Regions from separate parts of the Propionispora hippei DSM 15287 genome, predicted to be linked through region 2. Evidence: riboswitches for the same ligand, from Rfam matches in the RefSeq annotation. Region 2 holds a riboswitch; each other region holds the start of a gene.

Region 1 (5,823 bases), on a different contig from region 2:
TTTTAACCGGACGTGGTGCCAGGCGAGAGTTGATAGAATGCGCCGATCTGGTGACTGAAATGAAGGAAGTTAAGCATTATTATGCGACACAAGGACTAGAGGCGCGTCTGGGCATTGAAAATTGACCAGGAAGTTAGCTAAACGGACGTGGACGTTATGTCTATTTACGTAGCTTTGAGATACGGTCGATTTGCCCATAAAAATGTAACATGATTTTCATAGTTAATCATTGACAAAGAAGAATTAATAAGTTATTATAATCAATAGATAATAATTATTAATTAATAAATTAAATTTGTCCGTGTGTTGATTTAAACTTAAAGCTGAATGTTTTATGTTTAACTACACATAATATATTCAACTGAATAGAGCATTAGCAGCAACAACTATAACAGAAAAGTAGAGATCAAAAGGATCTTTACAGGTGTTTTACATTTACATGATTTTAGGAGGATGATGATGATGAGCAATGAAAAAGATGAGATGAGTCAGGGCGAGTGCAGTACAGCAGGCAAGGGTTTTGCTCGCACTCAAGATACGGCTATTGCCCCGGAAAGCTGCGGGTTACCGGAAAGAGGGTTCGGTCTTACTGATACCGGTAAGAAGGAAACGGGTGCTAGCTGCGGTTGCGGGCCGACCAATTGCAGTACGGCTGGTATGGGATTTGCCCGTACGGATAAGACGAAAATTGCCCCGGAAGATTGTGCCAACCCGTCACGCGGTTTTGCAACGGTTGATACCGGTAAATAACCGGTAAGTTATCAGTACATAAACTCATTCCTATAAACGGGATGGGTTTTTTGTTTGTTATAAGATAACAGGAGAAGCTACAGACCTTTAGGGATAGTTCATACAGCGAGAATCCCTAGAAGCCTGTTTTTTTTGCCAGCTAAAGGCGGCTATGGTGATGAAACGGAGTTTTCTGCCCTTTTTATAGGTTTTTTGAGTAAATAAATAATAAAATGTACTAGTGGTATAGATATTTACATTTATATAAAAAGCGCATACGACCTATGTGACTAAGACCAATAACGAGGCTGGCGATGCCTGAGGCATTAAACAATATCTAGAATAGGCGCAAGCGAACGCAGGATAATTGCAGTGAGTCATTCTCTTTCTTGGAAATAAGCGGTCAGTTATGTTTCCTTCTTGGCAAGTGATACATATTATGTAATATAGTTAGAAAAAAGGAGGAAAAAATATGCCGTCTCTGATTAATTCGCCTGCCGCATATTCAATTAGCAGCAGCAATGAAGGGTCACTTGTAGAAATAACAATTACCAACAATAACGCCAGCGGTGGTGCAGCATTGGCCAATTTTATCGTTACTGCCATCTATGTAGGGGCCGACACAGAATATGTCTGGACACAAGCGGTTGCCACACTGGCGGCCCAGGCTTCAGTCACTTTCGATATGTCAATTGATGGTGAAACTTATAATGTCGCTAACTTGCATGTGGGGATAGCTTTTCTGAATACTCCATAGGTTGGGGAGAGTTGAGGATATCCTCAAACTCTCTACATAGAAACATGTTGTTCGATTATGGGATTACTGCTGCAGGTTCGCCGATGCATTGAAGAAGGGGCTGTTGGTATGGCAGTTGTCAATATTCCAGCCAGTAAAAGTCTTACTTTATCAAGTAAAACTCCTTTGAAAAATATAAAAAGAAACAAAATTTTTATCGGGAGCCAGGGAAGATATGTGTATTATAGTTACCTCTTTTTTAATATGGATATGATTCCAGACAATATTTCTTTATTGGCTGCTAGGTTGGTCTTGTTTAAAACCGATAAGTTACAGGAAACAAGGCAGTTTGCCATTTATCCACTGCTGCAGGAATTTTGTTCGTTAACATCCTATTTGTATAGTTGCCCTTTTGAGGTATGCCCAACGCTAAGACGAACCTTTAATGTGTTTGCAAGTGATATCGTCGTTGAAACAGATATTACCGGGTTGGTTGGTAGATGGCTTGACAATACGCTGGTGAACAGGGGAATCGCGATTATTGAGGAAAAATTCAATTCTCGAATGACCGGACGTACATCCTTCGGTTCAGCGTACTGTAAAGATAAAACATTGATACCCTATATAAGAGTTGCGTATAAAGAAAAGGAAGGATCTCCTTATTTTCCTATACCCAATATCGGCTATTGTGCTACTGTTATTCCTTGCAAATCATAAGCGGTCCTGTATATCATTGTATTAACAATGATATTTTTTATGGAAGGAAATACAGAAATGGAAGCAAGAATGGGCGGTACCTGCTGGGTAGGTATTGACAGTTGCAAACGAGTGGGAAAATATCGGGGCTGGGCAGTGTTTTGGCACGACCTGTCCGGCCGGTATGGTTTTGCCGATTATCCGGATATTACCCAACTGATGGCAGAGCATGACGCTGCCGAATGTCTGCTTATCGACATCCCGATTGGGTTACCGGAAACCAGTCAGCAGAATGCGGCTAGACCGGATCAGAAATTAAGGAGTAGGCTGCCGGGAAAGGCATCCAGTGTGTTTAATACTCCCTGCCGTCAGGCCGTTTACGCCAGGGACAAGCAGAGCGCCAAGGCTTGCAATTTGCAGGTTCTTCAAAAAAGTCTGTCCGAACAGTCACTGGGGTTTACGCCAAAGATTCGCGAGGTGGATCAATTTTTACTGGAGCAGCCTCAATACATCGGCCGACTGCGGGAATCGCATCCAGAGTTCGGTTTTGCTATATTAAACGGTAATAAACCGCTGGTGAGCAAGAAAACCTTCCCAGAGGGACTTAAAGAGAGAACACAGTTGCTTTCAGAGTATTTTATACAAGCCGGACAGGCCATGACTGAAATCGAAAACCGTTATCCCAAACAATTACTGGATGATTTTATAGATGCCATGGTATTGTCGGTTATTGGCCGGCTTGGTATGCAGTATGGTTTTTCTACTATTCCTCAACGGCCGGTAGGAGATAGCAGAGGAATCCCGATGGAGATTGTATACTGTGAGCCGTGCTTAAAATAAAAAATAGATTATGGCCGAAAAATATGTTTTTTTGCCAAGGACAGAAGGAAAAGTGATAGTCAGTCTAGAAATGTAAAATTTATGTAGAATTTGTAAAAAAACGAAGGATTTTTTGGCAAACTTGTCGAAAGACAAGGACGCAAAGCTATGGATCTAACTATACCAAAGGACGGTATAAATGATTGCCAAGCCGCAAATAGGTTTTGGCGATTTTTTTTTAGTAATAAACAATTTATTTGAGGTGTTAAGTGTTGAAGTTAGCTTTCAAGCGCAGCTAATCCGAGCGTGCTTGCATGGTAGTCAAACAAAAAGAGGAGTCTTGTTATGAAGCGAAAATATGAATTTCAATGGGAATTGCTTGGCGATCTTGCTGCCGGCAGGCCGAACCTGGGGCCGATGGTTAGCACTGATGTATACAGACTTATGCAGTTTTGTTTTCGCGATGTGCTTGAGAAACATTACGGAACGGAAATGGTCGATACCTTGTTCTATGAGTCAGGGTTGCTGGCGGGAAAACAATTCTACCAGAACGTTATTAGGGATGTAAAAGATTTCAACAGTTTTATTCAGGCAATACAAACAGCCCTGGCGGATAAGAAAATCGGAATTCTACGGGTTGAATCGGCTGATCATGAAAACGGAAAATATGTAATGAGCATTTCCGAGGACTTGGATTGTTCCGGATTGCCGGAATTGGATTATGAAGTATGCGTTTATGATGAAGGTTTTATTGCCGGGCTTCTGGAAGGGTTTACCGGCAAGCAGTATAGTGTTAAGGAGATTGACTGTTGGTGTACAGGTGACAGGACTTGCCGGTTCACTGCTGAAATATCCGTGAAGTGAATCTTTGGTTTTAGAGAGGGATATCCACGTGCGTAAAGAAATGGAAGAAGAAATCAATGAAATACTGAGAGAGTTATATCAGGTGATAAAGGGAAAAGACGTGACAAACGGTGATTCTGCCTGCGCGGGAAAACATCCGGAGTTTGTCAAGCTGAAAAACGAGCTTCTCTTGCTTAGATCCTTTACTGATACACTTGCTAAAGGTGATTTGTCTTCTACAATAAACTTACGCGGATATTGGCCGGGTGCGTTAAAGGCCCTGCAGTCCAATCTGCGCCATTTGACTTGGCAAACAGGGATGGTTGCTTCCGGTGATTATAGCCAACGGGTTGATTTTATGGGAGACTTTTCCATTGCGTTTAATAGCATGGTGCTTGGTTTAAAAGATGCGGCAGAAAATGAGCGACGCTATATTGCAGAGCTTGAAAAACAACAGGAAATCATTCGGGAAAGTGAACGAAAATATAAATTTATTGCTGAAAATACGGGGGACGTAATCTGGCTGTTGGATACCGGCGGCATTATCCGATATATAAGTCCCTCGGTTGAGAAATTGTTAGGGTTTGCAGCAGTTGAACTAGAGGGGGAAAATTCGGAGCAAACGACACTTACCTTTTTGTGGAATGCTTTTCAGAAGATCACGACTGACAACATTCAATGGCACAGCAGTAAAGTACCGTTCATTGTGGAAGAGGAACAACTGCGAAAAGACCGGAAAGTGATCTGGCTTGAATCTTCCATAAGCATTGCCCGGGATCAGGCGGGTGCCCATATTGGCTATATTGGTGTTACCCGTAATATTAGTGAAAGAAAAAGAAATGAGAGTCTGCTATATCAGGCGTATGAAAGAAAAAAGAGAAGTGAGTTTTTTAATAAACTGGCTGTCCGGAATGATATAAATGATCTGGAGCTGCAGGAGTATAGTGAAAAAAACAAGCTTCATATTCCCAAAGATTTTTCTTTATTGTTTTTCGAAGTAGATACTATACCGGGAGTGTCTGATACAGCCGATCATCATTACCATAAGCAGCAGCTCGTAGATTTCTTGATCGATATATTAAATAAGAAGAATAATACGATTGCCTGGGAGACAGACATTGGTATTGTAGTCCTTAGTGATTTTGCTTCATGTCCCAACCATAAAGAACGGGAAACCGAACTGGCGGAAAGTTATGTAGCTTATATCGGTGCCTATGTCCGGAATATTCATGTTACAGCGGGGATTGGAAACTATGTAGAAGGTTGGTCAGGCTTAGCTAACCGGTTAAACAATGCGAAGACTTCGGTACGGATTGGTAAACAGGTTTGGCCGGAAAGACATATTTATCATTATGAAAATTGCGGGATTTATCAGGTACTTGCTCCTTTTGCCGTTACTGACGGAGCTGTTGATTATGTGCATCAAATGATCGGCCCATTACTGCCGCACCCTAATTTATTGGAGACACTGGAAAAGATTTTATCAGGTCTAAGTTTCAAGGAGATTGGTACACAGCTATATTTGCATCATAAGACTATTCAGCTCAGAAAGCAGCGGATTGAACAAATTCTAAATACATCGCTTGATTGTTATGAGACGCGGACTGCGTTGGCTACAGCTCTCCAGCTGTTGAAGATTTTAAAACTTGGCTGAATCTCGGCAGTGTTTGTATAGGATACAGCGAAGGCACTAGCAGGAAAGTGAGGATAACAATGATTATCAGTGCCAGCCGACGGACAGACATCCCGGCTTTTTACTCGGATTGGTTTGTCAATCGCTTGCGTGAAGGTTTTGTCTATGTGCGCAATCCGATGAATTTCCGTCAGATATCCCACATTTCACTGAAGCCGGAAATGGTTGGCTGTATTGTTTTCTGGACCAAGAATGCTTTGCCGTTGCTTACGAAATTGCCTGTTATTGATGCTATGGGGTTTGCGTATTATTTTCAGTTTACGATTACGCCTTACGATGCAAAACTGGAACGTCACGTACCTGTCAA
Region 2 (5,823 bases):
GAGTATTATGAAAATCAGGCGGAGGCCTACAATCGCCACGAAGGCTGCCGGGACCCCTTTGTTATTTTAGACGAAACGGGCGGCACCTACTATATGTTTTTTACGGCAAGGGACAAGCGGGGTGAACCGCGCAGCCGTGGCTGCATCGGCCGGGCCAGGTCAAAGGATTTACTGAATTGGGAGCTGCTCCCGCCGGCCGCTTCCCCTCATACTTTTGTCGATATGGAGGTCCCCACGCTGCACCGGCACCAGGGTAAATGGTATTTATTGTTTGCCGTGAAAAAAGATTGGTACAGTCCGGCCCATCAGCAGGCTATTTTACCTGCAAAGCCGCAGACCGGTGAACTCTACCTCGTTGCCGACCGTCTGGACGGTCAGTTTGAGCCAATGGCTACGGACAATGTGATTAGTGGGACGGCGGATGGACTTTATACGGGACGGATTGTAAAAGACACGAAGGAACAAGATGTGTTCTTAGCCTGGGGCGTTGGTCCCGATGAAGGCTTTGCCGCGACCGAGGCTTCATACCGTCTGTCGCTTCCCAGACGGGTTCTATACGATGAACAAGGCAAAATGATGTTGGAAAAGTAGTCGGGTAGTTGGGGTGCTGCCGCTATGGATAACAAGGAGATTTCGCTGGTACTGCCGGCAAATTTTCCTTGTTTTTTAGTTCGGCAGACAGGATGCGGGACTGTGACAGAAGGACTATAGCCGAATTGGTCGAATAGGAGAGTGAAATATTTTATTTGTATGAGAAAGGATTAGTATGAATCAGAAAAAATTAATGAAGGCGGCGGTGATTGCCGCCATTTATGTAGTACTTTCGGTGGTATTTCAGCCTATTTCCTATGGTGTCATCCAATTCCGGATTGCCGAGGCGCTTACCGTGCTACCTATTTTGTATGGGGAAGCGGTGTGGGGGCTGTTTGTCGGCTGCCTGCTGGCTAATATGATTGGCGGCGCCGGAGTCATGGATGTGGTCTTTGGCAGTCTGGCCACACTGGCAGCAGCCTGGCTGACACGGCGCTTTAAAGAAAGCAAGGCCGCCTATATCTTCCCGGTGATCATTAATGCCGTCGTGGTCGGTGCTTATTTGGCTTATCTGTTTGACATGCCTTATTGGTCGGTGTTTGGCTCTGTCTTTATCGGTGAGGCCGTGGTCATTGGAACACTGGGGGTAATTTTGATTAAAGCCGCCCAAAGGATTCAGTAATTTGCCGTTGATGAATCGAGCTAGTTAGACTATAGTTGAATAAATGAAAAATATTTGCTATATTTGTGCAGTAAATGGATAGCATCGGCTGGCAAGAGCTAGCGGAATTGGGCAAACTTGTCAAAAATACAGGGAACCAAAGCCAGGGGTCTAAAACATTTTTGTTATGAAAGCCGGGTTGCAAAGTACGAAAGCTTTGTAATCCGGCTTTTTTTGTCTGTTGCAGTAAATGTTTGTCAATGGAAGAATAAAAATCCTGTTGACATAAATCGGAACACTTGTTAGAATGACTAATGTATTTATCTTGAATAAATGGGCTTTCATAGGAATTTAACCTGTTTAATACATATTGATAATGGTATATATATAGCGGGCAAACTTGTCGAAAGGCGGGGACGCAAAGCTCAGGGTCTAAAACATTTTTGTTATGACAGCCGGGTTGCAAAGTGTCAAGAACTTTGTAATTCGGTTGTTTTTTGTTTTTGAAGGTGCATTTTGCCGGTGCCAGGTGGGCGGGATGGGAAACACGCACTTCGATCGTGAAAGCGAAAGATAAAAGCTATTGTTAGGGGAGTGTACATGAGGATCAAGCAAGTATTGGCATTACTTACTTTAGTGTTTTTTTTGGGAAGTGCGGTGTGTTATACATCTGTTATGGCAAAAGAGGAACCGCTACCGGACACGCTTGGGCAATCAACTGAAATGTCCTACCAGAACCGGGATGCGGCACGGGAATATGCGGTTACTTTAGCAAGGGGCGGAGAGTATCGGCCGGCTTTGGCGATACTGGAAAATTTAATGGTTGACCATGAGACGGAAGCGGATATTGTATTCGATTATACCGTCGTTGCAGTTTGGGCCGGAGAATATACAAAAGCGGTTCAGTTGTATGAGGAACGAATAAAGTCGTTCCCGGCCGTACCTGATTATGTGAGAATCAACGTGGCTCAGGCGTATTTCAAGACCGGCCATTTTAACGACGCCTGGCAGCTATATCATCAATCGGCTATGACAGGAAATAGGAAGGCTCGGTTGTGGGAAGCGGAAAGTCTGGTACATACGGGGAGTTTTGATGAAGCGGAGCGTATTTATTCGATCCTGCTGGAAGAACAACCTGACAACTTAGCTGCTTACAGTGGCAAGGCTAATATATTACTGGCACGCGGTGATGCAGACGGGGCGGCTAAGTTAATAGAAACTGCCCTAGCTTCTGTCGATGGATGGAATGACCCGGCATTAAAAGCTTCTCTGCTAACGTTGCGTGGCGAGATGGCGGCTCAATTTATTAGACATGATGCGTACCGGCAGGCTATTGTACTGTTACGGCCTACAATCCGTGATAAAAGTGCGACGGTTCAGATGCAATGTGACTACGTGCTGGCATTGTTTTTGTACGGTGATTATACAACTGCAGTTAAAGAAGGGACGCAGCTATGGCCCAATTACCGGGAGATTCCTGCCTATGGACGGCGCGCGCTGGCGGACTCTTATTTGCGGCTCTATCTGCCCCAACAGGCCATAGGTATTTATTGCAGCATTTTAGAGCAGGGGGAAAGCTTACCCAGCGATAGGCACAGCCTGGCTTATGCGTACATGCTGACAGGCTCTAAGGAAAAACAGGCGATGGTATTGTATCGGGAACTTATCAATATGGCTGCAGAACAGGCTATGGTCATTACCGGGGATGCCGATTCATTTTTTGCAATGGGACGGTACGAGGCGGGGAAAAAGCTGTACCAGGCCATAATCCATACCTATCCCGATTATGCGGCGTTTCGCCAGCAGTTTGCTGCGGTACTTTATCGCCAGGGGCTGATCAGAGAAGCTTACGAACAATATCTGTCGTTGGCTGCTTTGCCGGGGACACAACCTGCCGCCAATAGCGGGATTGTTAATACGGCTGTGCCGGGAGGCGATTATTATTCTGCCAGGCAGGCCGTGACAGGTTTGGACAGGTATAGTGCGAATCCAATGACGGCTCAGGCGCTGAGGACCTTTGAAGAACGCTGGCAGGGCAGCCTGGCTGTTAACGCTACCGGCAGCAGAGATTATAAAGGAAATAAGGATCATCGCCTACAATTGACCGGCGAACAGCGGGTGACAGACCGGGTGGACATATTGGCAGGAATCGGCAGTACATGGATTTCTGACGGCCAGGGAGAAACCGTATTAAGAACAAACTCTGTTGGCGGACGATACACCGACATGAAACATATGGTACAGTTGTGGCTGGATCAGGGTCGTACTCACGGCAGGCTGGATGGGTATCACCTGACCACGAGTCGCTATTTTGGTGAACAAAGCAGAGTTGATTTTAGTATAAACCGCACACCGGTAATGGATGCAGAGGCACTGCCCAGTCATATGATGGCGACAGAGTATCAACTGGCGTATAACCGGCAAATTGGACTTAAAGACAATCTGTCTGTCATGATGGCAGCCGCAAATTATTCGGACCGCAACCGGCGGCACGATATAAACCTGGACTGGGACCATGTGATGGTTGATACCGGAGCAAAACAACTGTCTTGGTTTGGTTATGCCGACAGAACAGGCTTTAAAAAACAGATGATTGATGGGGTGGAGCCGGTTTACGAAAGTCCCCGTTGCCGGGAAGCCTATGGTCTTGGCCTTCGTCAGCGCTGGAATTTTACCAAGCATTATTGGGAAACTTCCTTTGAGATAGGAGTAGGGCGTGATCGGCCGGAGCCGATGGATACCAGTACTTCGCTTCGGACCGAGTATGGTTATCATATTTCCCGTAATCAGGCACTTACTGTTAGTGTAGAATATGGATTGCGTACCGGTTATTCAACCGGTACAGGCGGAAAACCGCAGTTTTCTGACCGCCAATACAATGTGAGCTACCAGCTTTCCTGGTAGGCAGGGGGAGTTATGGCTATTATGAACAAAAAAATTACTGGTGTCCTTGTTTTTTGCATGCTAATTCTGTTGATTTGCCCTCCTTCCCTGGCTAATGCCAAGGCGGTTCTTGTATTGTGTTATCATAATGTAACCGACCAACCGGGGCAGGATATATATGCTGTAACACCGGCAAATTTAAAAAGTCATTTGACGTATTTAAAAGAACAGGGGTATACGCCGATCTCACTTAAAGAATATATTGCCGCCAGCCAAACCGGTGCCGCATTACCGGATAAACCGGTGCTGCTCACGTTTGATGACGGGTATCAGTCGGTGTATACCAAGGTGTTTCCATTACTGAAAGAATATCGTTATCCCGGAATGATAGCCATTGTTACTTCCTGGCTGGATTATGCGCCGGCTGAACTCGGACCGCTGGTAACCTGGCAGCAAATAAGGGAAATGGAGGGTTCCGGCTTAATCGACGTAGCCTCTCACTCCCATGACATGCATCGTTTTACTGTGATTACCCCTCAGGGTGATCGTGGCCCGTTATTAAGCAGGCTGCAATATAAAAACGGCCGGTATGAGACGGTTGACGAGCAGCGTGAGCGGGTAAGGCGGGATTTACATGAATCCCAGGCTGCTTTTAACAAGGAATTGGGTCATACGGTGCAAGCCGTGGTCTGGCCTTATGGCGCCTATACGCCATCTGCCGTCACAGATGCACTGCAAGAGGGCTTTGAAGCCTGTTTTGCCTTAAATGATGGAGTAAACCCTCCGGGAAAGCAGGCCCTGCAGGCAGCTAACCGCCTGATTATAACAGGTAATCCGTCGAAAGAGCATTTTGCCAGTTTACTCAAGGTCAATAGTGAAAATACCAAGATCCCGGTTAAAGCAATACAACTGGACCTGGATATGATTTACGACCCCGGCAGCGCAGTTCAAACAGAAGCAAATCTGAATCTGGCAATAGAACGGATTCGCAGCTCAGGAGCAAATACCATTTATTTGCAGTCGTTTAGTGATGAGGACGGATCGGGTAATATCAAGAGTGTCTATTTTTATACGAAAGAGGCACCGGTCAAGGCTGACTTATTTTCTCACGTAATTGGCCGGTTGCGGGAAGAGGGAAGGTTCAGTATTTATGCGTGGTTTCCCACTTTGGCGGCTCAATGGCTGCTGGAGGAATCGCCGCAAGATGCCGTTGCAGCCTATGATGAAAAAAACAAGGGCTGGTATCGGCGGGCGACTCCTTTTAGCTCCCGGGTGAGCGACCGGCTAAGTTCCCTGGTTGCCGATTTGGCAGCTTATAATGATATCGATGGCATTTTGTTTCAGGATGATGTATATTTAAATGATTTTGAGGATTTTTCACCTGCTGCGGGCTGGGCATTCAAAGAACAGACTGACTTTGAACTGACGCCGCAATTGCTCAAGGAAAGACCGGAGCTAAATGAGCGCTGGATTCGTTTGAAAACGGATACACTAACCGGACTGACTGTGAGGCTTTGGGAAACAGCCGGAAGTTACCGTCCTAACCTTGGCAGTGCCCGCAATATATATCCCATTGTGATCACCAATCCGGCAGCCGAAGAATGGCTGGGCCAGAATTACGAACAATATCTTAGGACATATACCTATACGGTAATTATGGCCTATCCTTATTTGGAAAAGGCTTATCAAAATCCGAACGGCTGGCTGGAAAATCTGGCGTCGGCTGCTTTAAGTAACCGGGAAAATGC
Region 3 (5,823 bases), on a different contig from region 2:
GGTGGATGTTTTTAACGGGGAAGGCAAGGCTATTAGCCCTAACCAACTGGAGATCACTCAAAAAGACGGGGTGAAAAAGATTTCAACCGAGAAGCTGATTATAGCTACCGGTTCGACTCCCTTTATGCCACCCATTCCCGGTGCGGACAATCCGGGGGTCATCACCAGTAATGAAGCGCTGGAACTGGGCAAGGTGCCGCAGTCGCTGGTTATTATCGGCGGCGGTGTCATTGGTCTGGAGTTTGCCTATATGATGCAGACCTTCGGAGCCAGGGTAACTATTATCGAAATGCTGCCCCGTATTCTGCCGATGGCTGATAAAGAAGTGGTGGACGTATTGGTGGGTTCTCTGAAAAAACAGGGTGTAACTATCTTCACCAATGCCAAGGTCAATAAAATCAGCAAAACGGCCAGTGCGCTGGCGGTGGAATATGAGTTTGAAGGTGCGCTTCATACGGTAGAGGGTGAGAATGTACTGGTATCTACTGGGCGGGCGGCTAACTTTACCGGTATTGAAGGCTTAGGCATTCATGAGAAAAAAGGTATTCCAGTCAATGAGAAAATGGAAACCAAGCTTCCCGGCGTTTATGCTATCGGCGACATTGCCAGCAAGATTCAATTGGCTCATGTGGCTTCAGCCCAAGGCATTGTGGCTGCCGAAAACGCTGCCGACATGAACTCTCATTACTCGGATAAAATCATTCCTTCCTGCATCTACACCAGTCCGGAAGTAGCCTGGGTCGGCATCAGCGAAGCGGAAGCGAAGGAAAAATATCAGGATATTAAAGTAGGTAAATTCCCCTTTAAGGCCAGCGGTAAAGCGATGGCCTACGGCGATACCGAAGGCTTTGTCAAAGTAGTTTGCGATGCCAAGTATGGCGAAATACTGGGTGTCCATATTGTCGGACCCCATGCCACCGATCTGGTATCGGAAGGCGTACTGGCGCAGTCGCTGGAAGCAACGCTGGAAGAACTGGGCCACGCTATCCACCCCCATCCGACGCTTTCCGAAGCCCTGATGGAAGCGGCTCATGTAGCGATGGGACAGGGGATTCACTGGAAATAAGCGGTTGTAGGGTGTGTCTTAGAACTAACGGAATGACCCATGGCGAGTGATTTTTGTGCCAGACGAGGCAAATTTTTGTAGAAATAGCGGTTCCTATTTCAAGAAAATTTAACGAAGTATGGCGCAAAAAGCAACGTCATGGAGCGTTTCGGATAGTTTTAAGACACGCCCTGAATAGGAGGGTAAACCATGCTTGTACTGAACTGGGGTCTGACTCCTTACCAACATGCCTGGCAGTTCCAGGAGAGCTATACCAAAGCGCGGCGGCAAGGCAAAGCTGACGAGGATGTGTTAGTGCTGCTGGAGCATCCGCCGGTCATTACGGTCGGGCGGAGTGGCGTGGATGGGCATATACTAGTCGACAGCCTGACGCTTAAAGAAAAACAGTGTGAAGTATATCATGTGGACCGGGGCGGCGATGTTACCTATCACGGGCCGGGTCAGTTGGTAGGCTATCCACTGCTTGATCTGAAGCGTTACGGTAAGGATGTCCATGCCTATGTTCACAACCTGGAGGAAGTGATCATTCGCACGCTGGCCGATTTCGGCATCATCGCCGGACGGGATGAGAAATATACCGGTGTGTGGGTTGGTGAGGACAAAATTTGCGCCATCGGGATCGGGGCGCGCAACTGGCTCAGTTTTCATGGGTTTGCCTTGAATATAGACGCCGATTTATCGTACTTTTCCTTTATTACTCCCTGCGGCATTCGAGGCCGGGGCGTAACCAGCATGGAAAAACTGCTGGGAGCAGCTCCTGCTATGCAGGAAGTGCGCAGCCGTCTGATCGCTCATTTCCAAGCGGTTTTTCAGATTGCTGCCGTGACAGAAACCGATGGCCGCTGGCTGGGCGATACCCGTCCGCCATCCTGGCTTAAAGGACGGGTCGCCAGTAACCAAAATGCCAGCGAGGTTCACGGTATGCTGGATGAACTGGCTCTAAATACCGTTTGCTCCGGTGCACATTGCCCGAATATGGGGGAGTGCTATGCCAGCCGCACAGCTACCTTTATGATTCTGGGCAGCCAGTGTACGCGGCAGTGCCGTTTCTGTGCCGTGCAAAAGGGCCAGGTGCAGCCGGTGGATGCGGGAGAACCCGAACGGGTAGCCCACATGATAAAACGGCTGGGTCTGCAGTATGCAGTTATCACTTCGGTAACCCGTGATGACTTACCGGATGGCGGTGCCGAGCATTTTGCCCGTACGATTGAGGCCATCCGGCGAATTTCACCCGGCACGCTGATTGAAGTATTAATTCCCGATCTGCAAGGTAACGAAGCGGCACTGGATACGGTCATTGCCGCCCGGCCGGAAGTCATTAACCATAATGTGGAGACCGTGCCTGCCCTCTATAGCGAGGTTCGCCCGCAGGCTAACTATCAACGGTCTCTGGCCGTATTGGACTATGTGAAACGCCAAGCCCCTCACATTAAGACCAAATCGGGCATTATGGTTGGGTTGGGGGAAACCCCGGCTCAAGTGGCTGCTGTTCTGGCCGATCTTCGATCTATTGGCTGTGACTTCCTGACCGTAGGGCAATATCTGGCACCGTCAGCTCAGCATATTGCCATCAAAGAATATGTCGCACCCGAACAATTCGTGCACTACCGGGAACTGGCGGAAAGCTTCGGCTTCCTCCACGCCGCCAGCGGCCCCCTGGTGCGCTCCTCCTACCGGGCGGCGGACGGGTTCTTTCAGAAGGAAAGACTTTCGTCCTGATTGCTGAACATTGATTAAATAAAAATAAGGCCCTGTCTACGACATTACATTGAAGTCGCAGACAGGGCCTTATTTATTGTTACCGTAGTCAAATATTATCATTGATTTTCCAACGACCATTCTCATAGGTAATCAAACCAGCGAATTCCAATTGGTCCGGGGCTTGTCTCAAACCGGTTAGTTTGCTGTAGACGATTGCGTAATCTCCTGATGTAGGAAAGAGCTTATCACAGGTTTCCACTTGGTATTCCCAGTTGCAAATAATATTGGTAAGAGCCTGATGTAATAAAGAATCCACGTGCATTCTCCTTTTTATTTTTACTAAGCAATATTATATTAAAAATAATTTCCAGATAATAGTATGAAGATAGATTATATAATATTTTTTTGTTTGGTTTATTAGATTAGTCTTTGGATATATCAAGGAATGTGCTCTTTCAAAAGAAATGATTTTTGTCATAATTAGGCATTTAGTTAAAGAACAATAAGGTCTTGGCTACGACACGCAATAAATCGTAATCAAGGCCTTATTGTCATTTTTTGCAGAAAAATGTAAAAAAGATAATAAAATGAAGTTAAATCCAACAAAGGAATATAATGGAATACGTAGAAATTTTGTAATGGGATAGTTTCAAATCAATTTCAAAGAATTATATGATATGGAAGCGAAGAACGGTAGGCTGTATCTGGACACTTGGTCTGCCTGGAGATGGTAGTGTAACCGCCCATTTCTTTTTAGAGAGGGGCGGTTTTCATTTATGGAAATGTAGTATGCAGTTTTAGAAATCTTTAACTTTAAAAAAGAGTGGAGAAATTAGTCATGACCAATGAATTGGAACGTAAAAGAGAATGGAAAGGTCTGATATTTTTTGTTTTTTTTGTATATGGGATATGGACTGTGTACAGTCTTGCAATGATTTTTCTTTTTCTTGATCAAAAAAGTTTTGTCTGGATTCTCCATAATTATGGGGTGAGCCAAATTGTTTTTACAGGATTACCTATTTTTTATTATTTAAAATTTATAGAAAAAGTTGATATTAATTATTTAAAATTCAATAACATTAACAAGAGAGGTTTAATAGTATTAGTAACTTTTATTGCTATTGAATTTGCAATTCACTTAATAAGAATAAATCGAGAGCAGATGGTGAATTATGGTTCTTTTATTTTTTTAAATCAATGGACTAAAGGAATCATAATATCAAGTCTTATGGATGAAATATTATACAGAGGGGTGATTTTACAAAAACTTATGAAGCTCATGCCCTTCTGGATTGCTAATATAGTCGTTACTTTAGTAGAGATAGCATTATACAGGCCTGGAAATGCTATTGTTTGGTTGGATAATTTTATAGGTGGGATCATGTTTGGTTACGTGTTTAAAAAATCAAATTCTTTATGGGGGGCAATCTTAGCACACGCTGCATTTAATTTTATTAACATATACATTCATTAGTAAGATATTATTCATTAATTTTGATGAGTGAAGAATAGAGGAGGATTTTTTTGTCTTCTAAAGTTTGGGTATGTGGTGTCATTGCTTTAAAATTGACCTGGTTATCCTATCCCTTAGCGGCGTATGTTGGGCTGCGATTTCAAGAAATTATAGGGATGCAGATGGTTTTTCCTTTGGTATTTCTTTTTTTCTTGATGTTGATCATTACTTTTTGTGAAGGGTTTAGCTTTTTATATAATAAAGTAAAAGGTAGAGAGCAAACGATAGCGCTAATTTATGACGAAAAAGAAAATGAGCAGTCTGATTTTATTTGAAAAGAAAACAAGGTCCAACATGTCGTTTTATTATCAGTTAGTAAAGAAACAGGGGGAAATACGTTGGTATGGGTCCTGCTTCTTTGAACAAAAGACGATAACGGCAATAGAAATATTTGCGGATGGTTCTGATGATTGTCCGGTCATGAAAGCTGTTCAAAGTTCCGGTGAAGTTTTTTCGGTCTATGACCAAGAATTTCTTAGCGGATATATAGCGGAAGAAGATACTGATATTATTTTTAGCAATTCAGATGATAAACAAATCTTGCTGGCTGCCAAGAAAGAAATTAAAGATGAAGAAGCACAGGCGATGGATAATATCCTTTTTCTTGGGATTTGACACCATCCTTTAATAAAAACGGAAATTGTTATGTTTTGCGCGGGCGGGAAGGGCTGGTAGGGGGGAAGTATTATGTTGGATTGCAAAATCTGGAGTTAGTAGAAGCTTGAGCTATTGATGATTTTACCATGAAGCTAATTATGTTGATTATTATAATTCTTGACAATCGTCATAATAACTATTTTATTTGATCAAAGATGAAGATATTTAGAAGGATTAGAACCTACTAGCAAGCCTTAAGCTATAATATTTTTTTGCAGGAGGCGGGACAAAGATGGCCTATCAACTTACTTATCTAGATGTTTTACAGGCATTGTTTATACCTTTTAATATGTCCTTTTGGGCATTAAATATGGGAATATATATCATTATTGGTTTTATTCTATGGCGTGGGACAATATCGATGAAAAAATGGTATAGAGTTATGCTGGTATTAGCCAGTGTTATTATATTTTTGCTGGCTATGTTTTTAGTTGGAGTCAGTAATGAAGGGGATGGCTGGCAACTGTCGGAGCAAGAAATTAGGATAAAAGCCTGGCCGATTGAAGAGACTGCCGATTTGAAGACTGTCCAGATTGCCTTGGTGAGTCCGTGGAGCGAATGGCAGCCGACCTTGCGGACCAATGGATATAGTGTTCCTGGGTTGTCAACGGGATGGTTCAAGCTTCGTAATGGAAAAAAAGCGGCTATTTTCTATCATCAGAATCCACCGGATATGCTGCTGCTAAAGTCCGGTGATACTTACTATATTCTGGCTCATCCGGGTGTCCGGGAATTGTATATGAAACTTCTACAACAAGGAGTGAAAAAGTATGATTTATCAATTTCCCAAGTCGCCTTTAGATAGAATGGCCTGTTTTTCTACAGTCAGTTCTTTTGCCATTCTATGGGGAATAACGTTATATGTCGTACTGTATAGTCCGCTGAA
Region 4 (5,823 bases), on a different contig from region 2:
TAATTTTTTTTTACGGAGCTAACCGGAACGGTTAGTTATTAGAGCATTTGCTTGGCTTTGGCAACGGTGATTTCCAATACTCTGGTTAAGAAGGAGAACTTTTCCTTCATCATATCAAATTCAGGGCCGGATGCAAGAAATTTTCCTGTTCCTTCGACGAGAAAGCCTGTACCCTGGTAGTCTTTATAGCCCATAACTTCCCTGCTGCCTAAAGTCAGTTTCACTTTATTGTGGAGAGTAAGGTTTTTTTCGGTCCGGTGCATGGCATACGCCGGAATTAAGATTCGTTGGTCAGGCGTGATAACCAGGTAGGAATTCCAGGTATTTACCACATGGACTTCTTCCGTATTCCAGGTCACGATGGAAACGACTCCTTCATGGGTTAATACTTCGAAAAATTTTTCGCTTAGCATATTTTTCCTCCTATATGTTTATAAAATATAAAATTACAGATAATTATAATCGCAGATATATATTATCTGTAATTATTATATAAAGAGTATTTCCTTGTGTCAACCGCTCTTGCGTAAAAGAAAGGGATTGTAGATAATATTTGACTATAATGTGAAGGAGTTTGTATTGACTAATCGGAAATATGGAAGTACTATGTGAAAAGTAAACAGTATGAGAAGGTGAATTCATTGCAATTTTCCGTGGGTGTAGAGTACGCGTTACATTGTCTGTTATATATGGTGGATTTTCCGGCCGGCAAATCAGTGGGGATCAAGGACTTAGCGGCGTACCAGGGCATTTCTGAGACCTATCTTTCCAAGGTATATACAAAGCTTACGAAAGCGGGTATTGTCAAATCGATTCCCGGCGTTAAAGGCGGGTATAAGTTGGCCCGTACGCCGGAGACCATCACCTTTTGGGATGTTGTGGAGGCCATCGAGGGGGCTTCTCACTTCTTCCGCTGTGTGGAGATCAGGCAAAAAGAGATATTGCTGGACAAAGAAAACCTGCCGGACTCACACAAAAAGTGTCCCTGTTTAATTAAAGTGGTCATGCTGGAAGCGGAAGAAGAGATGAGGCAGTATCTAAGAGCTAAAACATTGGCCTGGCTGCATGCCGAGGTACAGACGAAAGTTCCTGCCGAGCAGCGGGCGGCCACGCTGGATTGGTTTCTGCGTGGGCAGTCGCGATAGGGCTCTGCTTTTTTCTGGCTGCAAGTTTACTTGCTAAGAAACTAAAGATAAAATATGTAACTGGACGTGATTGGAAGAATGGACAATCATATAACATGGTATAGAAACAAGCAGATTGAACGTACGATGGCTAATTTGGAAAAGCATAATATTGGTTCTTTTTATGTTGCTGATGAACTGGCGTTAAAAGAAAAGATAAAGCAGTTGATCCCCGAGCATTCGACGGTGGCAGTGGGAGACTCGGTAACGCTTGGGGAAACAGGCATACTGGATCTTTTGCGTAATGGCCGCTACAACTTTCTGGACAAGTACCGGCAGGGAATTACCCGGGAAGAGAAAAAAGCGCTATACCGGCAAAGCTTTGGCGCTGATACATTTCTAGCTAGTACGAACGCCTTAACTGAGGAGGGCGAATTATACAATATTGATGGCAATGGCAGTAGAGTAGCCGCTATGATCTATGGTCCGGAGCAGGTTATTATTGTGGCTGGAATTAACAAGCTGGTAAGAAATCTGGAGGAAGCGGAAAAACGGACAAGACATTACGCAGCCCCTTTGGATGCGAAGCGGTTAAACAAGAAGACGCCCTGCGCTACGCTGGGATATTGTGTGGATTGCAAAAGTGAGGAACGGATATGTAACAGCTTTGCCGTGATTAAACGGCAATTTATCAAAGACCGTATCAAAGTGGTGATTGTGGGCAGGGAACTGGGGTATTAAGATACCGGTTGCCTGCCTTTGCGTTTCGGGTAATTTGCAGGGTGCTTTTGATTTGGGCGGCGATGAGGTAAGAACCAATGAAGGTTGGCCTCGCCGGTGAGTAGGGGGAGAGGCTTTAGCGTAGTGGCGGAGGAACTGTGCAAACTGGCGAGAGCTTGCAGGGGCAGTGGGAATCTTAAAGTATACTCTGTAGCGGATAAGCCCGGTGAGAATGTCTTAGGATAACTTGCCAGGCTTGGTTACTTTCGGCGGTCCAATTGTACCGGAGGGGTAACGGCAGGAATTTTTATTGTGTGAGATAAATATAGAAGAGTAGGAATGTAACATGTTATAGCGAAGAACGAAGAAAACGAGGAATGGCTTATGGGGAAAAAGATTGTGTTTTTTGATGTTGACGGGACCATGCTGCATTTGCCAGGCGGTATGTATGAGCCTTTGCCCAGCACCTGTGAAGCGGTTCGCCTGCTGCAGGAAAAAGGCCATTATGCCGTGGTGGCTTCGGCCCGGGGCAAGCTGCCAGCGGTATTGGAAAAACTTAATTTTGACGGATTCATCGGCTGCAATGGTAACTATATTACTTTTCACCAGGAAGTCCTGTATGACAATTATTTTAAACCTGAAAACCTTACTTTTTTACTGCGACTTTTCCAGGAATATGATGTGCCGTTTAATTTCACCGGCAGCCTGGGTATCTGGTCGAGCCCGGCGGATCATCCGGTGCTACAGCGCCATAGGGAATTGTTCGGTGCCGACTTATCAGGCGATGAGCCCTGGATATTTTCCTGGCAGCCGGAAGAGATTCACTCCGGGATGGTCACCGCTATGTTTGCCGCCGAACAACAGATGCTTACCTGCCGGGATTGTTTGCCAAAAGACTGGCTGGTAGATATGTACACCTCGGAAAATATTCGCATGGATATCCACTTGCCCGGCCATACCAAAGGCAAGGGTGTCCGCTTTTTGCACGAAAAACTGGGTATTGATTTTGCCAATACCTTCGCTTTTGGCGATGCCCGCAATGACCTGGAGATGATGCGCCAGGTGAACTATGGCATTGCCATGGGAAATGCCACCGAAGAACTGAAGGCGGCTGCCTTTGCGGTAACCGACGATGTGGATAAGGACGGAATTTATAAGGCACTGAAAAAATATAATGTGATCTGAATGTTGTCTAAGCCAAAGAAGACAGCCTGGTATCCGTTGACGGGTATCAGGCTGTCTTGATATAAACTTCAGTTCAGCGGCCGAGTGGTTTTCCGGGTTAGGGTATAGGCTAAATGTCGCGCATAGTAAGATCGGATAGGAATATATAACTTATCAGGTTGATGATTTGGATATAGTGGGCCGGATCAGGAACGGCATGCTGCAGGAAGTGGTCCATTGAGTGAGACATAGCTACAGTGAGCTTGCTGACGAAAAAGTCAAAATATGAGTGAGTTTTGTAGAATAGCAAGAGGATTTTCCTGTAATTTGTCGAAAAGGAAAATAAATGGAATGGGCAAACTCAGCCGAAAGGTGAGGACGCAAAGCCATGGGTCTAAAGGGTTAGCTACCGATGACTGCCAGGCTGCGATTGAAATATCAATCGTAGCCTGTTTTTTTTGTTTTCGATCAGTAAACCTGGCCGGCTTACTGCAAAAAAGTGGACAGAACCCAAGGTGGCGGAACCAGCTCCGATGAGAGGAGGGCAGCAGCAACCTTAAGGACATTGCAAAGCGATTTCCGATGATTGAAAATGACAGTTGATACCAAAAAGTCAGGGGGATTTTTATGAAAATGTTAAAGTCACAACTCACTATTGTTATAACGGCTGTTATTGTCATAAGCTTGTTGCTTGTCGGCGGATTAAGCTACCGCAATCAACGGAATCTCATTCTAGAGGATGAAGCACAGGAATTTAAAAAAATAGACATGATTGTCCAAACCAGTATTGAAGAATATTTGAATCGTTCCGCTGCGGTCGCCGCTTCCCTTGCCTATAATCCGGAAGTGGCACGCCTGCTTAGCGAGCGGGACCGGGAAGGTTTATTCCGGCTGGTTGGCCCGGTGTATAAGCAGCTTAAGGAGCAGGGCGTAGAACAAATGCAGTTCCATCTGGCGCCGGCGACTTCTTTTTTACGAATTAATGCGCCGGGTAAGTTTGGTGATGACTTATCGGGCTTTAGAAAAACGGTAGTCGAGGCTAACAAATCCCTTAAGCCTGTTGTCGGCATTGAAGCCGGCGTTACCGGCTGGGGTTTTCGCGCTGTTATGCCAGTTTATTTCAATAATGCCCCTGTCGGTACGGTGGAAACAGGCATGAATTTTGATAAAGTCTTTTTGGAAAAACAATTAAAGGCCAAATTCCCCGGTGAGTATTATTGCTATGAGTTGAACCCAGACGGAACGGACAAGCTGTTGGCAGCGACTGCGGATGAAGACCTGCTGGCGCTGCCGATCGATACTGCCCGGCAGGTTGCGGCCAGCGGTGCGATGAGCTACGGCTATAGTAATAACGGTGAGAAGGCTTATGTAGCGGTTCCGGTCCGGGATTACTCCGGTCAGGTCAAAGCCTTGATCAAAGTGGTATTAGACAGGCAGAATACATTGGCGCAACTGCAGAAAAACATGCTGATAACCTGCGTATTAAGTGCGGGTGTCTTGGTGCTTGCGGTTTTTTTAATTCTTTTGGTTATGAAACGCCAATTAGTAAACCCTATTTATCAATTGCTGGAGAAAATGGAGCAGGTAGCGCAGGGTGATTTGAGTATTTCCTTCGCCCGGGACAAACGGGGTGAGGTCGGACGCCTGGAGGGGGCTATTGGCAATACGCTACAACAGCTTTGCAACTTAATTTCCCAAATCCAGCAAGTAGCTCTGCAGCTTGCCGCTGCCAGCCAGACATTGAATGCCAATGCCGATCTGTCGGCTCAGACAGCTGCTCAGGTGGCGGCAGTGATCGGAGAAGTAGCGGATGGAGCGGAAAAACAATTGCGGGCTGTCGATGGCGCAACGGCGGTTGTTGAACAAATGTCGGACAGCATTGACCAAATTGCCGCTCATGCCAACCAGGTGGCCGGTACTTCGTCGCAGTCGGCTGAAACGGCGCAAGAAGGCAACAAGACGGTGGAAAACGTCATTAGACAAATGGGAAATATCGAAAAGGCTGTGGCGCATTCTTCGCAGGTGGTGGTCAAGCTGGGAGCTGCTTCCCAGGAGATCGGCCAGATTGTCGATACCATTTCCGGATTGGCCGGCCAGACCAATCTGCTGGCACTTAATGCTGCCATTGAAGCAGCCCGTGCCGGAGAACAGGGACGGGGTTTTGCCGTAGTGGCGGAAGAAGTCCGCAAACTAGCCGAACAATCACAGGAAGCTGCGAAGCAAATTAGTACTTTAATTGCTGAAATACAGCACAATACGGCTGACGCGGTACTGGCCATGGAAGGAGGCACCAGAGAGGTCCGCAATGGCGCGGAAGTGGTTGTAGAGTCCGGACGTGCTTTTCAGGCTATTTTCCAATCTATCGATACCGTATCGGAACAGACCAGGGAAATTTCTGCCTCTATACAGCAAATGACCGGTGGCAGCCAGCAAATTATCCAGTCTGTGAAGGATATTGACACGATCAGCAAAGGAGCTGCCAGTAAGGCTCAGACGGTGTCGGCTGTGACAGAGGAACAATCGGCAACTATGGAAGAAATTGCTGCCTCCAGTCAAACCCTTGCTAAAATGGCTGCAGAATTAACCCGAGCCGTAGGCCGGTTTAAGCTTTAATATAAAGAACCGGCGGGCCTTCCGGGAGCGCTTGGAAGCAACCTTGCTGAAGACGAAGGAAGAGGAAAACGAGGTTTTTCTGGGGCTTATGGGCTTGGACGGTTTGAAAAAAGTTAATGATGTGTATGGTCATCGCGAAGGTGACCGATATATCAGCACGTTCAGCTCTTTGTTGCGCAGGGTACTGCGTCCAACCGAAATT

What was found. A riboswitch is a leader RNA that binds a small molecule or an ion and turns the genes downstream of it on or off. The one in region 2 is predicted to bind cyclic di-GMP.
Region 1: it holds a riboswitch for cyclic di-GMP, as region 2 does, so the genes downstream of both, F3H20_RS17395 (V4R domain-containing protein) here and F3H20_RS08160 (tetratricopeptide repeat protein) in region 2, are expected to answer to the same signal.
Region 3: it holds a riboswitch for cyclic di-GMP, as region 2 does, so the genes downstream of both, F3H20_RS11640 (CPBP family intramembrane glutamic endopeptidase) here and F3H20_RS08160 (tetratricopeptide repeat protein) in region 2, are expected to answer to the same signal.
Region 4: it holds a riboswitch for cyclic di-GMP, as region 2 does, so the genes downstream of both, F3H20_RS06565 (methyl-accepting chemotaxis protein) here and F3H20_RS08160 (tetratricopeptide repeat protein) in region 2, are expected to answer to the same signal.

Annotation. Positions count from the first base shown of each region.
Region 1 covers NZ_FQZD01000045.1:10,020-15,842, reverse strand. The annotation lists gene F3H20_RS17420 (cob(I)yrinic acid a,c-diamide adenosyltransferase) at 1-125, shown strand, start outside; gene F3H20_RS17415 (hypothetical protein) at 460-750, shown strand; gene F3H20_RS17410 (hypothetical protein) at 1,202-1,486, shown strand; gene F3H20_RS17405 (DNRLRE domain-containing protein) at 1,595-2,182, shown strand; gene F3H20_RS17400 (DUF429 domain-containing protein) at 2,240-3,001, shown strand; cyclic di-GMP riboswitch class I at 3,106-3,199, shown strand; gene F3H20_RS17395 (V4R domain-containing protein) at 3,326-3,844, shown strand; gene F3H20_RS17390 (PAS domain S-box protein) at 3,873-5,477, shown strand; gene F3H20_RS17385 (DUF1848 domain-containing protein) at 5,537-5,823, shown strand, end outside.
Region 2 covers NZ_FQZD01000011.1:115,375-121,197, forward strand. The annotation lists gene F3H20_RS08150 (glycoside hydrolase family 68 protein) at 1-591, shown strand, start outside; gene F3H20_RS08155 (QueT transporter family protein) at 767-1,213, shown strand; cyclic di-GMP riboswitch class I at 1,314-1,399, shown strand; cyclic di-GMP riboswitch class I at 1,576-1,660, shown strand; gene F3H20_RS08160 (tetratricopeptide repeat protein) at 1,793-4,096, shown strand; gene pgaB (poly-beta-1,6-N-acetyl-D-glucosamine N-deacetylase PgaB) at 4,118-5,823, shown strand, end outside.
Region 3 covers NZ_FQZD01000018.1:58,225-64,047, forward strand. The annotation lists gene lpdA (dihydrolipoyl dehydrogenase) at 1-1,066, shown strand, start outside; gene lipA (lipoyl synthase) at 1,256-2,785, shown strand; gene F3H20_RS11635 (hypothetical protein) at 2,874-3,083, opposite strand; cyclic di-GMP riboswitch class II at 3,438-3,521, shown strand; gene F3H20_RS11640 (CPBP family intramembrane glutamic endopeptidase) at 3,606-4,241, shown strand; gene F3H20_RS11645 (hypothetical protein) at 4,292-4,555, shown strand; gene F3H20_RS11650 (hypothetical protein) at 4,533-4,895, shown strand; gene F3H20_RS11655 (PH domain-containing protein) at 5,170-5,742, shown strand; gene F3H20_RS11660 (PH domain-containing protein) at 5,708-5,823, shown strand, end outside.
Region 4 covers NZ_FQZD01000009.1:70,183-76,005, reverse strand. The annotation lists gene F3H20_RS06585 (pyridoxamine 5'-phosphate oxidase family protein) at 39-413, opposite strand; gene F3H20_RS06580 (RrF2 family transcriptional regulator) at 609-1,145, shown strand; gene F3H20_RS06575 (lactate utilization protein) at 1,224-1,865, shown strand; gene F3H20_RS06570 (HAD family hydrolase) at 2,229-3,029, shown strand; cyclic di-GMP riboswitch class I at 3,353-3,440, shown strand; gene F3H20_RS06565 (methyl-accepting chemotaxis protein) at 3,636-5,621, shown strand; gene F3H20_RS06560 (GGDEF domain-containing protein) at 5,623-5,823, shown strand, end outside.